DNA from 2 places in the Terrabacter terrigena genome. Region 2 is predicted to be linked to the other one. Evidence: predicted binding sites of a transcription regulator. Region 2 holds the regulator's gene; the other holds the start of a gene.
The links. Region 2 encodes HrcA, which represses chaperone genes, less so after heat shock. Its sites were predicted from a motif close to TTNGCACTCGNNNNNNNCGAGTGCNAA; they were not measured.
Positions count from the first base shown of each region.

Region 1: the regulator HrcA is predicted to act here: its motif matches at 2,929-2,955, upstream of groES (co-chaperone GroES).

Region 1 covers NZ_JBHTKH010000005.1:187,880-192,943, reverse strand. The annotation lists gene ACFQ2V_RS09990 (PfkB family carbohydrate kinase) at 1-677, shown strand, start outside; gene ACFQ2V_RS09985 (metalloregulator ArsR/SmtB family transcription factor) at 759-1,001, shown strand; gene ACFQ2V_RS09980 (SRPBCC family protein) at 1,085-1,597, shown strand; gene ACFQ2V_RS09975 (THUMP-like domain-containing protein) at 1,640-2,881, opposite strand; gene groES (co-chaperone GroES) at 3,106-3,402, shown strand; gene groL (chaperonin GroEL) at 3,559-5,064, shown strand, end outside.
Region 2 covers NZ_JBHTKH010000001.1:18,312-23,375, reverse strand. The annotation lists gene ACFQ2V_RS00105 (DUF3097 domain-containing protein) at 1-329, opposite strand, end outside; gene hrcA (heat-inducible transcriptional repressor HrcA) at 567-1,610, shown strand; gene dnaJ (molecular chaperone DnaJ) at 1,699-2,832, shown strand; gene ACFQ2V_RS00090 (16S rRNA (uracil(1498)-N(3))-methyltransferase) at 2,851-3,594, shown strand; gene ACFQ2V_RS00085 (Gmad2 immunoglobulin-like domain-containing protein) at 3,682-4,857, opposite strand; gene ACFQ2V_RS00080 (RNA polymerase sigma factor) at 4,854-5,064, opposite strand, start outside.

The DNA of each region.
Region 1 (5,064 bases), on a different contig from region 2:
GCGCCGAGGTGCGGATGCTCGCCCGGGTGGGCGCGGACGACGCCGGCACCGCCTACCGCGAACGGCTCACGGCGCTGGGCGTCGACGCCTCTACCGTGGCCACGAGCCCGGACGCGCCGACCGGCATCGCCCTCATCACCGTCGACGCGGCGGGGGAGAACTCGATCATCGTGGTCGCCGGTGCCAACGCCGAGCCCGACAGGGCGCTGGTGGCCGAGGCGGGCCGCCTGGAGCGGGGCGACGTGCTCCTCTGCTCGCTCGAGGTCGACCTCGGCATCGTCGCCGAGGCTGCCCGCGCCGCCCACGCGGCCGGTGCGCGGGTCGTGGTGAACCTCGCCCCGTATGCCGCCCTACCGCCCGACGTGATCGCGCTCGCCGACCCGGTGGTCGTCAACGAGTCGGAGATGCGCGACCTCGCCGACTCCGACCTGCTGCCCCCGTCGCTGCTGGTGACGTTCGGGGCAGCAGGGGCCAGGTGGGGACTCGACGGCGTCGACGGCATACCCGTGGCGCCCGGCGAGGTGGCCGACACGGTCGGCGCCGGCGACGCGTTCTGCGGGGCGCTCGCAGCCGCGCTCGCCGCCGGCGCCGAGCCCGGCGCAGCACTCGAGGCGGCCAACCGCGCCGGGGCCGACGCCGTGCGCTGGGCAGGTGCCCAGCCCGACGCCGCCCTCTGACCCAGCTCCCTGACCCAGCTCCCTGACTGTGCCGAGCTCCCGTATCGTGCCGGTACGTAACTCAGTCGTTACGCTGGTTGGATGGGCAGGACGTGGGAGGCGTTGAGCGACCCGACGCGACGGACGATCGTCGAGCACCTGGCACGAGAGCAGCTGACCGCCGGTGAGGTCGCCGCGCTCTTCGACACGGCCCGGCCCGGCATCTCGAGGCACCTGCGGGTGCTGCGCGAGTCCGGGGTGGTCGAGGCGGAGGCCGTAGGCCAGCGGCGCGTCTACCGGCTGGTGCCCGGCGCGCTCGACGAGGTCGAGCGGTGGTGCCGGTAGGTCCGCTCGTTCTGGGGGCCGCGACTCGAGGCCCTCGACACCGAGATCGCCCGCGGTGCGCGGGCGCGACGAGAGGAACGGGCATGAGCGAGCCGACCCGGGTGCTGGGCCGCATCGAGCGCGAGGGCGACGCGGTGGCGGTGGTCTTCGACCGGCACTACGCGACGACGAAGGCCGACCTCTGGGCGGCCTGCACCGAACCCGACCGTCTCGCGCGGTGGTTCGCCCCGGTCTCGGGCGACCTGCGTGAGGGCGGCACCTTCACGATCCACTTCGACGACGCCGACACCCCGGTGTGCCGCGTCATCCGTTGCGCACCGCCTGAGCGGCTCGTCTGGGAGTGGCCGGTGGGTGAGGTCGCCGGCCTGGTCACGGTCGGGGTCGCCACGGACGGGGACGGGGCGCGCCTGACGCTGCGGCACGAGCGCCTGACACCTGCGCAGGCTCCGGGGTACGCCGCCGGCTGGGACACCTACGTCCGCTCGCTCGACGCGTACCTGCGGGGTGCGGACGGCCCGGACTGGGACGCCATGTGGAGCGCCCTGCACGAGCTCTACGCCGCGGCTTCGACCTCGGGAGCCGCTGACCCCTGCTGACACCGGCTGACACCGGCTGACACCGGCGGGCGGGTGGTTGCCTCAGCCCGGGGTGACGACGACGGCGACCTGGCTGCCGCCGACGCGCGTCAGCACCAGGGTCGCCTCCGAGCCGCCCTTGCCCCGGCCCGTCATCTTCAGCTGCCGGCGCAGCGCGTCGGCGTCGAGGGTGACGCCGCGCTTCTTGATGGTGACCCGGTCGTGCCCGGCGTCGCGCAGCCACCGGGCGAGGCGCTTCGTCGACAGTGGCATCGCCTCGACGACCCGGAACCGGCGGGCCCACGGCAGCTCGCGGGCCACCCCGCTCGTCACGTAGCCCACACCTGTCGCGAGCTCGGCCCCGTCGACCGCCGACACCAGGGCGCCGGTGAGGCCGGCCCGGATGACGGCCCGGTCGGGCTCGTAGAGCCACTCGCCCAGGTCGGTGACCGACCGCAGTGTCGCGTGGTCCGCCCCGTCCGCGGCGTCGTGCTCGGTGACGACCGACGTCGACGTCTCGGTGCAGACGGCGGCGGTGCGTCCGGCCGTCGACACGAGTGGCCCCCACCAGACGGCACACTCGAGCACCTCGCCGTGCCAGGAGGTCCACTGCGCCTCGGCTCCACGGGGCACGGACCCGTGGGGAAAGGCGGGGGAGAGCTTCGCCCCGGTCGCTGGCACGGCGTCGGCGAAGGCGAGCACCTGCGACCACGGCGGCGAGATGGCGTCGAGAGAGAAGACGCGCTTGGTGCGCCCGTGCACGTCGGCCACACCGCGCACCCGGCGGGCCGGGTCGAGCCACAGGCCGACGTCACGGCGGGCGTCACCGCGTGGCAGGCGTACGTCCTCGGCGAGGCCGTGGGTCGCCTCGGCCGACGGCCAGTGCCGCAGGTTGACGGCGGCGACGCGGGCCGTGGCGGCGTCGGCGTCGACCGCGTGCACCGTGAGGTCGAGGCCGGCGAACGCCATCGCGTCGGCCCCCAGCCCGCACCCGAGGTCGTGAACCTCGCGCACCCCCGCGGCGGCGAAGCGGTGGGCGTGCCGGGCGGCGACGGCAAGGCGGGTCGCCTGTTCGAGGCCGTCGGCGGTGAAGAGCATGCCGGCCGCGAAGTCGCCGAACTTCTCGGCGCCGCGGGCGCGCAGCCGGGACTGGGTCATGGCGGCGGCGACCAGGTCGGCCGCGAAGCCGGCCTCACGGAGGCGGTCCTGCAGGTGCAGCGAGCCCGCCTCGTCGTAGGGCGGCAGCGACTGGAGCAGCGCCCAGCCCTCACCCGCGGCGAGGCGGTCGACCATGGCGGCGTCCATGCGCCCATCCTGCCAGCGTCGGTGATCGCCACGACTCGCGACGGATTCTGGCACTCGACTTGACCGAGTGCTAACCGAAACCTAGATTTCTTCCTGTTGGCACTCTCCACCCGGAAGTGCCAGCGCCCTCCTCGAGGGAGGTCGAGCCCCGCGACGGCGACCGGCCTCGAGAGCCCACAGTCCGCAATCCAGTTTTCGACTGTCCCGAAGGGAAGGTCACCACCGTGTCGGTTTCCATCACGCCGCTCGAAGACCGCATCGTCGTCAAGTCCCTCGAGGCCGAGCAGACCACCGCGTCCGGCCTCGTCATCCCGGACACCGCCAAGGAGAAGCCCCAGGAGGGCGAGGTCCTTGCTGTCGGCCCCGGCCGCTTCAACGACAACGGCACCGAGCGCGTGCCGCTCGACGTCAAGGTCGGCGACAAGGTCATCTTCAGCAAGTACGGCGGCACCGAGGTCAAGTACGGCGGCGAGGAGTACCTCATCCTCTCCGCGCGCGACGTCCTCGCGATCGTCGGCTGACCCGACGCCGTATGCCGTGAACGCACCCCGGTGAGCCCCATCGGGGTCTCCCCGGGGTGCGTCTCGTTCGGCCCATCGTCTGACCGGGCCGTCGTCTGACCGGGCCAACTGCCCAAAACCCAAGAACCGCAAAGCAACCCGAGCCAAAGGAACACCATGGCCAAGCAGCTGGAGTTCGACGACTCCGCCCGCAAGTCGCTCGAGCGCGGCGTCGACGCGCTCGCCAACGCCGTCAAGGTGACGCTCGGCCCGAAGGGCCGCAACGTCGTCATCGACAAGAAGTGGGGCGCCCCCACGATCACGAACGACGGTGTGACCATCGCCCGCGAGATCGAGCTCGAGGACGCCTACGAGAACCTCGGCGCCCAGCTCGCCAAGGAGGTCGCGACCAAGACCAACGACGTCGCCGGTGACGGCACGACGACCGCGACCGTCCTCGCCCAGGCCATGGTCAAGGAGGGCCTGCGCAACGTCGCCGCAGGTGCCGCCCCGGCCGCGCTCAAGCGCGGCATGGACAAGGCCGTCACCGCGGTCAACGACCGCCTCCTCGAGAACGCCCGCGAGGTCGAGGGCAAGGACGAGATCGCCTCCGTCGCCACGCTCTCCGCCCAGGACGCCACCCTCGGTGGCCTCATCGGTGAGGCGTTCGACAAGGTCGGCAAGGATGGCGTCATCACCGTCGAGGAGTCCTCGACGACCGCCACCGAGCTCGAGTTCACCGAGGGCATGCAGTTCGACAAGGGCTACCTGTCGGCCTACTTCGTCACCGACACCGAGCGCATGGAGACCGTCCTCGAGGACGCCTACGTGCTCATCAACCAGGGCAAGATCTCCTCGGTCGCCGAGGTGCTCCCGATCCTCGAGAAGGTCGTGCAGTCGGGCAAGCCGCTGCTCATCATCGCCGAGGACGTCGACGGCGAGGCCCTCTCGACGCTCGTCGTCAACAAGATCCGCGGCACGTTCAACGTCGCCGCCGTCAAGGCGCCCGGCTTCGGCGACCGCCGCAAGGCCATGCTCCAGGACATCGCGATCCTCACCGGTGGCCAGGTCATCGCCGAGGAGGTCGGCCTCAAGCTCGACCAGGCCGACCTCACGGTCCTCGGCCAGGCGCGACGGGTCGTCATCACCAAGGACACCACGACGATCATCGACGGCAGCGGCGACGAGTCCGAGGTCGCCGGCCGTGTGCACCAGATCAAGGCCGAGATCGAGCGCACCGACTCCGACTGGGACAAGGAGAAGCTCCAGGAGCGTCTCGCCAAGCTCGCCGGTGGCGTCTGCGTCATCAAGGTCGGCGCGCACACCGAGGTGGAGCTCAAGGAGAAGAAGCACCGCATCGAGGACGCCATCTCCGCGACGCGCGCCGCGATCGAGGAGGGCATCGTCGCCGGTGGCGGCACGGCCCTCATCCACGCCGCGACGGCCATCGACGCCCTCGAGCTCTCGGGCGACGAGGCGACCGGTGCCACGATCGTGCGCAAGGCCGTCTCCGAGCCGCTGCGCTGGATCGCCGAGAACGCGGGCCTGCAGGGCTACGTCGTCACCTCGAAGGTCGCCGAGCTCGAGCTCGGCCAGGGCCTCAACGCGGCCACGGGCGAGTACGGCGACCTCATCGCGGCCGGCGTCATCGACCCGGTCAAGGTGACCCGCTCCGCGCTGCGC
Region 2 (5,064 bases):
GACCCGCTCGCGGTGCGTGACGCGGCCTTTCGGGCCTCGGCCAGGGCCGCGCCAGAGGCGGCGACCGGAGGCGTCAGGGTGACGGGGGCGCCGTCGAGGAGGAAGCCCGGGCCGAGCGGGAAGGCCTTGGTGCGGCCGCGCCGGTCCTCGAGGTGCACGACGTGCATGCCACCGGCCTTCTCGACGCGCACGACGGCACCCACCCAGCCCGTCTCGACCTCCTCGACGACGAGGTCGGGCTCGGCCGGGGTCGGCGTCGACCGGCCGCGCTTCGGGGCGCGCCAGTCACCGCTCAGCACGTCGGATCCGTATCGGTCGTTGGGAGACACGACAAGCGAGCGTATGCCGCCGGGCCGGCCCCGGCGCGCGCGCCACGCGGGCGACCGGAAGGTGGCGAGGCGGCATACGGTTGGATGAAATCGGAGATCGGCGCGTCACGTCGTAGACTTGGCACTCGCTGACCGAGAGTGCCAGAGCAGGTGCCGCCGCAGGGAGCCTCGCCCGCACCCGCGGCGCTCCGAGCCGTCCGTCGGTCGCCGATGGCCCAACCGTGAAGGAGGTAGGTGATGAGCGAGGACCGCAGGCTCATGGTGCTGCGCGCCATCGTCCAGGACTACGTGCAGACCTCCGAGCCGGTCGGCAGCAAGGCCCTCGTCGAACGACACCACCTCGGGGTGAGCGCGGCGACGGTGCGCAACGACATGGCCCTGCTCGAGGAGGAGGGCCTCATCCACGCTCCGCACACGTCGGCCGGCCGGGTGCCCACCGACGCCGGCTACCGCGTGTTCGTCGACCGGCTCAGCGCGGTCAAGCCCCTCAGCTCGGGTGAGCGACGCGCCATCAGCCAGTTCCTCGAGGGTGCCGTCGACCTCGACGACGTCGTCGACCGCACCGTGCGCCTGCTCGCCAGCCTGACCCGCCAGGTCGCCGTCGTGCAGTACCCCTCGCTGACCAGGTCGACCGTGCGCCACATCGAGCTCGTCCCGTTGGGCTCGTCGCACCTGATGATCGTGCTCATCGTCAACACCGGCCGCGTCGAGCAGCGAGTGGTCGACACCGGCCGGGTCCTGTCCGACGCCGACGGCGAGGCCCTCGTGTCGTCGATCCGCACGCGCATCAACGACGTCGCCGCCGGCGTGCCGTTCACCGTCGCCGCCACGCGGCTGCGGCGCCTCGTCGACGAGACCGACGAGGTCGACCGTGCTGCGATGCGGGCCGTCGTCTCGGCCCTCGGTGACGCGCTCGTCGAGGAGCGCGAGGAGCGCGTCGTGCTGGCCGGTCAAGCCAACCTCGCACGAGCCGGTGCTGACTTCCCGCGCACCATCGGGCCCATCCTCGAGGCCCTCGAGGAGCACGTGACACTGTTGCGCCTGCTCGGCCAGCTGGGCGACGACCCCGACCTCGTCTCCGTGCGCATCGGCTCCGAGAACCCCGTGACGGGCCTGCAGACCACCTCGCTCGTGTCCGTCGGCTACGGGTCCGGGTCCGAGCGCGTGGCCAGCCTCGGGGTGCTGGGCCCGACCCGCATGGACTACCCCACGACGATGGCGTCGGTCCGTGCAGTCGCGCGCTACGTCTCCGAGATCCTCGACGAGAACCAGGCCACCTGACCGGCTCCGACCCGCTTCGACACCTCACGCACCCACCGGCGCACCGCTGCGCAGAACCGAACGCACCACGTACCGAAGGAATCCCAGCTTGAACGACTACTACGCCGTCCTCGGTGTCTCGCGCGACGCGAGCCAGGAGGAGATCAAGAAGGCCTACCGTCGGCTCGCCCGCAAGCTGCACCCCGACGTGAACCCCGGCGCCGAGGCCGAGGAGGAGTTCAAGCGGGTGTCGCAGGCGTACGACGTGCTGTCCGACCCGCAGAAGCGCCAGTCGTTCGACATGGGCGCCGACCCGTTCGCCAGCGGTGGCGGCGCCGGCTTCGGCGCCGGTGCCGGGTTCTCGTTCAGCGACGTCATGGACGCCTTCTTCGGAGCGGGGGCGACGGCGGGCACGCGTGGCCCTCGGCCGCGCACGCAGCGCGGGCAGGACGCCCTCGTGCGGCTCGACCTCGACCTCGCCAAGGCCGTCTTCGGCTCGGAGGAGGAGCTCGCGCTCGATACCGCGGTGGGCTGCAACCGCTGCGGCGGCGACGGCGCCGAGCCCGGCACGGGCCGGCAGACCTGCCCCATCTGCAAGGGCGCCGGCGAGGTGCAGCAGGTCCAGCGCAGCTTCCTCGGCCAGGTGATGACCTCGCGTCCGTGCGTCAACTGCCAGGGCTACGGCTCGACCCTCACCGACCCGTGCCACGACTGCTCCGGCGACGGCCGCGTGCGCACCCGTCGCTCGCTCAAGCTCAAGGTGCCCGCCGGTGTCGACACCGGCACCCGCATCCAGCTCACCGGTGAGGGTGAGGTCGGCCCCGGCAACGGCCCGGCCGCCGACCTCTACGTCGAGATCCGCGTCCTCAACCACGAGACCTACACTCGCCGCGGGGACGACCTGCACTGCAGCGTCGAGCTGCCGATGGCCGCCGCCGCGCTCGGCACGAGCTTCAAGCTCTCGACGTTCGACGGCATGCAGGACCTCGAGATCAAGGCCGGCACGCAGAGCGGTGACGTCCTGACGCTGCGCGGTCTCGGGGTGACGCACCTGCGGCACGGCGGCCGCGGCGACCTGCTCGTCCACGCCACGGTCATGACGCCGACGCGCCTGACCGACGAGCAGCAGGAGCTGCTGCGGCAGTTCGCGGCGCTGCGCGGCGAGGAGCGGCCCGAGGGCCGTCTCGCCCCGGCCAACAAGGGGCTCTTCGGCAAGCTGCGCGACGCCTTCAAGGAGAAGTGACCTCCCCGTGAGCGCCCGGTGACCCACCAGCTCTTCCTCGGCGAGCCGACCTCGGTCGCCGCGGCGGTCGAGGGCGCGTCGCTGCTGCTCGACGGCGACGAGGGCCGCCACGCCGGCGCCGTCGTGCGCCTGCGCGTGGGCGAACGCTACTTCGTCGCCGACGGTGCCGGGCGCCGCGTCCTGCTCGAGGCCACCGACGTCGACCGGTCGTGGGTGCGGGGGACGGTGCTCGCAGTCACCGACGAGCCCGCACCGCCCACGCGGTTCGTCCTCGTGCAGGCCCTGGCCAAGGGCGACCGCGACGAGCAGGCCATCGAGGCCGCGACCGAGCTCGGTGTCGACGAGGTCGTCCCGTGGCAGGCGGAGCGCTCTGTCGTCGTGTGGCGCGGTGAGCGCGCCGCGAAGTCGCTCGCGAAGTGGGCGGCCGTGGTGACCCGGGCGACCAAGCAGTCCCGCCGCTCCCGTGTGCCGGTGACGTCGCCCGCGGTCGGGCTCGCCCCGCTCGTGGCCCGGGTGGGGGAGTCGGCCCTGGCCCTGGTGCTCCACGAGGACGCCACGGAGCCGCTCGCCTCCGTCGAGCTGCCGACGCAGGGCGACGTGCTCCTCGTCGTCGGCCCGGAGGGCGGCATCACCGATCGCGAGGTCGAGGCCCTGCGCACTGCCGGGGCCCGCCCCGTGCGCCTCGGGTCGACGATCCTGCGCGCGTCGTCCGCCGGCCCGGCGGCCCTCGCCGTGCTCAGCGCCCGCACCCGCTGGCGCTGACGCCCACCACGACCGGAACGTGCGCTCCGTCACGCGCTGGGCGGTCTCGGGGCCGTTGACGCAGCGCTCTCCCGATCGATGCGTGTGTCAGCGGGCCGCGAAGGGGATCCGCTGCTCCGAGGCGACCGAGCCGTCCTTGGCGCTGCTCTCGAAGACCCGCAGCACGTACGAGCCCGCTGTGAGGGCCTTCTTCGTCGAGAAGGTGTAGCTGCCTCGCGCCGGCGCTGCTTCGGACGCCGTCGTGAAGCCCTTCTCGAACGAGCCGCCGTCGCGCAGCAGCTCCCACTCGACGTTCGCCTCGAAGGTGCTGGCCACCCCCTTGGCCGTCAGCGTCGAGCCCGCCTTGACGACGCCGTTCCGGGCGGGCGCGTCGACCCAGATCGGGGCGACCTGCTCGAGCACGGCGATGGGGTCGCTCGGCCGGTTGAACGTCGACGAGGCCGTGTGACCGGGCGAGACGTCCTGGCCGCCGTCGGCGAGCTCGAAGCGCACCGGGAGCGACTTGCCGAGGGCGGCCTGCACGGTCCAGACGAGCTGCTCGGTCGCGAGGGTGGCGTCGTCGCTGGTCCCGGCCGACAGACGCACGCGGATGGAGTCGGCGCCGACGGTGACGGACTGCGGCGTCACGCCCGTCCACGCCGACCGGTACTGCGACCCCTTGGGTGCGGAGCCCATCGCCAGGCGCAGGGCGGCCAGCGCCTTGCCCTCCGGCGTGACGGGCGCGGCGACCGGGGTCGACACGAACTCGCGGAAGAGCCGCACCGGGCCGCCGCCCCCGCGCACGGGCCCGAGGTAGTAGACAGGCACCGACGTCGGCGTCGTCACGGGCGGGACGACGCTGGTCGGCGCGGTGGTGGCCTGGGTCGGACCACTGGCCGTCTGCGTCGGCAAGCTCGACGGCCCGGTCGAGGGCGTTGCGCTCGAGCGGCTCGACGACGGGTTGCCGGTCGTGCTGGAGGTCGCCGCGACCGGCGGGGTCGAGCTCGACGGGCGGTTGACCGCCCACACCGTGCCGGCGACGAGCACCACAGCGGCCGCCGCGGCAGCGGGAAGGAACCACCGGTGGTGCCGGCGGCGGCCGCTCGACTCGGAGGCGTGCGCCTCCGTGAGGATCGCGCCGAGCCGGTCGCCGGGGCTGATCGTCCGCGCCTCGGAGTCGAGGGCGCGCCGCAGGCGGTCCTCGACCGGCCGCAGGCCCGCACCGATCACGACCGGCTCGTCGTCGGGCGTCTGGCCGCCCGGTCGCCTCGGGTCGGTGTTCATGACAGCTCCCTGGGGTCGATGGTGTGCCGCAAGGCGGTGAGCCCCCGGTGGGCGTGGGTCTTGACGGCGCCGGGGGAGATCTCGAGGGACTCGGCGATCTGTGCCTCCGAGAGCCCGCCGTAGTAGCGCAGGACGAGTACCTCGCGCTGACGGGTCGGCAGGGTGCGTAGGGCGTCGACGACGGCGTCGCGCTCGGACTCCCGCAGC